Linked DNA regions of Oligoflexus sp.. Each later gene encodes a partner of the first gene's protein in a complex. Links are inferred from orthologs where the notes say so. Each region holds a gene or a part of one and is shown on either strand. Other genes may lie near its edges.

The links. The genes of interacting proteins can lie anywhere in the genome.
Region 2: the proteins of VFO10_RS04705 (region 1) and VFO10_RS17410 are in contact, whole or in part, in a solved structure (PDB 8BNU), measured with the Escherichia coli proteins. The link is inferred for Oligoflexus sp. from one-to-one orthologs.

The regions. Positions count from the first base shown.
Region 1 is NZ_DASTAT010000023.1:34,339-37,462, reverse strand. What follows is about bases 65-2,968. They hold VFO10_RS04705 (3-hydroxyacyl-CoA dehydrogenase NAD-binding domain-containing protein), read left to right. Parts: upstream 65-394; coding sequence 395-2,542; downstream 2,543-2,968. Other genes in these bases: VFO10_RS04700 (hypothetical protein), read right to left, coding at 2,927-2,968. Outside these bases: more of VFO10_RS04700, read right to left, coding at 2,969-3,124. UniProt on the Escherichia coli protein: Catalyzes the formation of a hydroxyacyl-CoA by addition of water on enoyl-CoA. Also exhibits 3-hydroxyacyl-CoA epimerase and 3-hydroxyacyl-CoA dehydrogenase activities.
Region 2 is NZ_DASTAT010000076.1:60,315-63,530, forward strand. The notes cover bases 197-3,192. They hold VFO10_RS17410 (acetyl-CoA C-acetyltransferase), read left to right. Parts: upstream 197-1,056; coding sequence 1,057-2,328; downstream 2,329-3,192. Other genes in these bases: VFO10_RS17400 (pirin family protein), read left to right, coding at 197-396; VFO10_RS17405 (TetR/AcrR family transcriptional regulator), read left to right, coding at 485-1,060; VFO10_RS17415 (outer membrane protein), read right to left, coding at 2,404-3,066. Also shown: more of VFO10_RS17400, read left to right, coding at 1-196.

The sequences.
Region 1 (3,124 bases):
ACCGAGCAGCTTTTGATTGGTCCGGCTGTGGCCATTCCCTATATTTTGAAGCGGAATGGATTGAGCCTTGCGGATATAGATCTTTTCGAAATTCACGAAGCTTTCGCCGCTCAAGTTCTGAGCTGCCTGCGTTCGATGGAATCCAAGGACTTCTGTGAGCGTTACTTCGGCGACAGCAAGGCCTTCGGCTCGATTCCTGAAGAGAAGCTCAACGTCAATGGCGGCGCGATTGCCATCGGTCACCCCTTTGGAGCCACCGGGGCCCGCCTTGTGACCACACTTTCCAACGAACTGATTCGCCGCAATAAAAATCTTGGACTGATTGCGATTTGTGCGGCTGGCGGCATGTCTGGTGCCATGTTAATCGAACGTTACGCCTGAGAGGAAGCTCGCTATGACACAGTATTTCAAGGTCGAAAGCACGAGTGATCATATCCGTATCCTGCGCATGGGTTCGCCTGACAAACCGGTCACGGTTCTTGGTGAACCCTTGCTGCGTGAGCTGAACGATATCGTCGATGAGCTTGCGGAAAATAAAGAGGTTCAGGGCCTCATCATCATCGGTGCGAAGAAAGATTTCGCGCTGGGTGCGGACATCAATGATATCTCGCAGTTTGATACGCCCGAGGAAACCCGGGACGGCGCTCTGAAGATGCAGGGCATTCTGAATAAGCTCGAAAAACTCCCCTTCCCGACCGTGGCCGCGATTGATGGTCAATGCCTGGGCGGTGGACTGGAACTCACGCTCGCCTGTCAGTGGCGTATCGTGACCGAAACATCCACCCTCGCCCTTCCGGAAATTCAGCTCGGTATGATTCCCGGCGGCGGCGGAACCCAGCGTCTGCCTCGTTTGATCGGGATCCAGGATGCTTTGGATATGATCCTGACCGGCAAGCGGGTCAGCGGTAAAAAAGCCGTGAAGCTGGGTCTGGCGGATGCCCTTGTGCATCCCACGCAGCTGGAGCGGGTCGCCCTTCAGTATGCGACGAAGAGCAAAGACAAAAAACTGATGGCCCTGAATGCGAAGAGCCTGAGCAAGGATCTGCCGCGCTGGGCTGCCGAGCACACTCCGATCGGCCGTGCCTTCGTCGAGAAAAAAGCGCGCGAGATGGTCGAGAAAAATACCAAGGGCTTCTATCCTGCGCCTTTTAAAGCTCTGGATGCGGTCTTTGACGGTTTCGAGAAAAAACTGGAAAAAGGCCTGGAGCTGGAAGCCAGACTCTTCTCGGAGCTGGCGCATACCCGGGAAAGCAAGTCGCTCGTTCACCTCTTCCATGCGACGACAGCCGCCAAGCGCAATGCTTACGCGGAAGCCGGCAAGGCCAGGTTCGGGGACAAAGTTCCTGAGCAGGTGGGTGTCGTGGGCTCGGGCTTTATGGGCGCGGGCATTGCCACGGTGCTTGCCGACAAAGGCGTGCGCGTTCTGCTTTCGGATCCGAACAAGGATTCCACCAAACGCGCCCTGGCCAATGCGTATAAGTTCTTTGCCAAGAAGGCTAAACGCGGCCGTATCAAAAACTTCGAACTTGCCCAGAAGATGGCTCACATTTCACCGGGTCTTAGCATCCAGGGTTTCGGTTCCACCGATGTCGTGATCGAAGCCGTATTCGAAGATCTGGGACTGAAGCAGGAAATCCTCGCCCAGGTCGAATCCCGCTCAGGCGACGATCAGGTCTTTGCCTCCAATACATCGGCGCTGCCGATCGGCAAAATCGCAGCGAAGGCGAAATACCCCGAGCGCGTTCTCGGCATGCACTTCTTCTCGCCTGTGGAAAAGATGCCACTCCTCGAAATCATCATCACCGATAAGACCGCTGAATGGGCTGTGGATCGCGCCTTCCGCCTTGGCCAGCGCATGGGCAAGCAGATCATCGTTGTGAAAGACAGCCCCGGTTTCTATACGACCCGGGCCTTGGCTTTCTTCATGGCGGAAGCGGCCTTGATTCTGGAAGAGGGTGCGAACATCGAAGAGATCGACGACGCGCTCACGGACTTCGGTTTCCCCGTCGGACCTATCACTCTGATGGACGAAGTGGGCATCGACGTCGGCATCCATGTTCTGGAATCCATGACCGAAGCCTATGGCAACCGCATCAAAACACCGGCAGGCCTGGATGCCATCCAGCAGTCCGGTCGCCTCGGACGGAAGAACGGCAAGGGTTTCTTCACCTATGAAGGTGGCAAGAAAGGCAAGCCGGATGAATCCGTCTATGAAATGATGGGCGAAAAACGCATATATAAGTTTATCCCGGCCGAGGATATCGCGGACCGCTGCGTTTATGTCTTCATCAATGAAACGATTCGCTGTCTTGAGGAGGGCATTCTTTTGTCCGCTTATGATGGCGACATAGGCGCCGTCTTCGGCCTCGGCTTTCCGCCTTTCCTGGGTGGACCGCTGCGTTACGTCGATCATCTGGGTGCCGAGAATGTGTATAACACGCTGAAGGGCCTGGAAGAACGCTATGGAGCCCGCTTCGCCCCACCGGCCTTGCTCAAAAAGCATGTCGATGCCGGAACCAAATTTTTTCCCGATGAAAAGTAAATGATCCTGACCCGCGCCTTCATGCGCGGGTCTTTCCTCTCCGATTTCGTTTATACAAGTCTTGATTGAAAGCACAATTTGAAGCAAGGGCTCCAGACTCAGTCACGGTATACGGATGCTGATTTCAGATCAAACCTAACGTCGATCATCATCCAGGCATCGTTCAGCAGGAGCAACTGTGAACAACGAAAAGATCATTTTTGCTTTCAACAGCTTCTTTCTGGGTCTGGCCTTAATGAATTTCTTAAATCAAATCAAGAGCTTTCCATCCTTTCCCTTCTGGGCCGCCTTGGCCGGAGTGTTGCTCTTCTCCAGCTTTGTCATCATCATGCTGCGCACCATTGGAAAGTCTCTTTTTCGATGAAGAGGGCTCCAGCATAAGACTTATTCCACGCGCTCCACGGCTTCGATGCGATCGGATCGCATAGGCAGATCCAGGGCACGGGCGCGTGACAGATTCAAGGCTTCCTGCACACCGATGATGTAGTCCACTCCCAGATCCTTGACCGAACTGCCGTTTTCCAGAACCTCATTGATCTGCTCAGCCAGCTGATGTCCAAGTGCCACGAGGTCGGGATAGGC
Region 2 (3,216 bases), on another replicon or contig:
GAGGCCTATGGACAGAAATCGCCTGTGAAAATTTTCTCGCCCATGTTTTATTGCGATGTTCAGGCCGAGGTCGGAGCCTCGCTGGAGCTTCCCCACGAGTATGCCGAGCGCGCTCTTTACCTCCTCTCCGGAACGATCCGTCACGGCGGAAAAGTTTTTGATCACCCGCAGATGATCATCTTTAAAAAAGACTGCCCCATCAGGCTTCATGTGGAGAGTGAAGCCCGCTTTGTGCTGCTCGGCGGCGCGGCGCTTGATGGTCCCCGGGTGATCTGGTGGAATTTCATATCCAGCTCCCAGGCCCGGATTGATCAGGCCAAAAAAGACTGGCAGGAAGGCCGTTTCCCCCTGATTCCTGGGGATTCTGACGAATTCATTCCCCTTCCTGAATCCTAATCCATTGAAATTTTGGAAATTTTCAGCCTACCTCAAGGTAGGCTACCTTCCTACCGATAGGTTGTCTATCAGGGAAGGGGAACCCGTTATGTCTGCATCCAATAAACGCCGCGAAGCCATCGAAGAGGGAAGGAGTTTACTGCAAAAACTCGGCTTCAACGGCTTCAGCTTTCAGGATATCGCCGATCGCATCGGAATCAAAAAACCAAGTCTCTATGCTCATTTCGCTTCCAAAGAGGAACTTGGTCTGGAGATGATCGCGCACTACCGCCGTGATTTTGAACAATGGGCCGAGCGTCACAGGAATGATGCGATCCTGGATCAGATCGAAGGACTTTTTCGCATCTTCAATAAATTCGCCCGGGATCAAAACAAGATCTGCCCCATCACGGCTCTTTCCGCTGAGTATGAGACGCTGCCTTTATCCATGCGCAAGGCCCTTGGAGACATGGCTGCGTTTCAGGAAAAGTGGCTGCTGGACCTGATTCAGCGGGGCATGGACGCCGGACATTTCCGCTCCGATCTGGATCCGGCTCAGACGGCGCAAATGATTCAGTCCCTGGGATTTGGCATTCAACACCTTGCGCGTTTGCATCAGGACACGGATCGCATTCTGGCCGTGAAAGATCAAATCCGTCATCTTCTGGAAAGGAAAGTTCCATGAAAAATCTTCGCATGAGTTACATTGTTGGTGGCGTCCGCACGCCTTTTGTCAAATCCATGGGCGCATTCAATAACGTGGAACGCATCGAACTGATGATCGCGAGTCTGCAGGAATTAAGAAAGCGCTACAAACTGGATAAAATCATCCTGGGTGATGTGGCGCTCGGAGCGGTCATGAACAGTGCGGGGGATTGGAATCTGGCCCGTGAAGCCGTTCTTCGCGCCGGCTTTCATCCCCATACGCCGGCCTATAACATCCAGCGCGCCTGCGGCACCGGATTGGAAGCCATGGTTCAGATTGCCAACAAAATCGCCTTGGGACAGATGGAAACCGGGATCGCTGGCGGCGTGGATACCAACAGTGATCTGCCTTTGGAGCTGCAGCAGAGTCTTCAGAAATTCTTCCTGGGACTGCCGCAGGCGAAGACCTTGGTCGATAAACTCAAAACGGTGACAAGCCTAAGAGCTGATAGCTTCAAACCCCGAATTCCCGCTGTGGTCGAACCTCAAACCGGATTATCCATGGGTCAGCACACGGAACTCATGGTGAAGACCTGGGGCATCACCCGTGAGGCCCAGGATCGCCTCGCCTATGAAAGCCATCAGAAAGCTGCAAAAGCCAAAGCCGCAGGATTCTTTGATGATCTCATCGTACCGGTCGCGGGTGTGAAAGCCGACGGCATTTTACGGGCGGATACCACAATCGAAAAACTGGCGAAGCTTAAACCCGCCTTTGATAAAGTGAACGGAAGCCTGACAGCCGGTAACAGCACGGCTCTTACAGACGGAGCCTCTTCCGTTCTTTTGGCTTCAGAAGAAGCGCTGACGCGTTACGGCTGGAAAGCCCTCGCCCGTTTTGTGGATGCTGAAGCCGCAGCGATTGATTTCGTCGGTGGGGAAGGTCTTCTGATGGCACCGACGCTGGCCGTCAGTCGTCTTTTGGAACGCAATCAACTGAAGCTCCAGGACTTCGACTTTTATGAAATCCACGAAGCCTTTGCCGGTCAGGTTCTTTGCACTCTGAAAGCCTGGGAGGATGCCACCTACTGCCGCGATGTCCTGGGTCGCGCCGCACCACTCGGCAGCATTGATCCAGCAAAGATGAATGTCAACGGCAGCAGCCTTGCGGTTGGTCACCCGTTTGCCGCAACAGGCGGCCGCATTGTGGCCACGCTCGCGAAACTCCTTCATCAAAAAGGCAAGGGACGCGGTTTGATTTCCATCTGCACGGCGGGTGGCATGGGAGTGGCAGCTATTTTGGAAGCTTGAAATAAAGAGAGCCGGGGAATTTCTTCCCCGGCTTGAGGCATCACAGTCGTAGGCAAGGCATCATGTGAGACAGACTTAGAAGGAGTAGCCGACCGACGCGATGAATTCATTTTTCTGAAGGGTCACGTCCTTGAACTCAGCCTTTTGGGAAAGACCTGTGCCGATAGCCGATGCGGTCGAATCAATGGTTCCTTTAGCAAGAGTATCGCTGAAGCGGTAACCCAGGCTCAGGTTCACGTTCTCAGCCACATCAAAGCGTCCGCCGACACCCAGGTCATAGTTCAGAAGATCGGCGCTCTTCATTTTCAATTCGAAGCCATCTTCTTTCACGTCTTTGGGGTCAACCATGTGGTACGAAAGACCGCCAAGACCGTAGAGAGCGAAACCTTCCTGCTTATAGAAATCGAAGGTGGCGTTGGCGGCCACGGAAAGGTCACTGTACTCACCCTCATCCTTGTCGTCATAGTTCACGTAACCCACTCCACCGCCGAGACGCAGGGCATCATTCAGTTTGTACTGAAGGCTCACACCCACGCCTGGGGCTGTGACGGCCTTGGCATTGCCTTCGCTGTCTTCGGTCACCGTTTCACCGGTGATGGGATCTGTGGATTTGGTTTTGCCGGACTCCAGCTTGCCTTGTGAGCTGATCACTTCACCTTGAACTGTAAGGTCGGCACTATAACCCGAGGCAGCAAAAGCGAGAGCAAGAACGGACAGAGAGAGATTTGCGAGTTTCATGGAAGATCCTTTCTGGAATCATTCTTCGTTGCGTTGGTTGATGACGGATCTTTCATCGCGTCACGGATCTATGCTGAGCAAGAGCCGGTCCATCGCGGGATTCCAGAAATTTGGCATCAATATATAGAAATGCTGGCCGAATTGGACCAA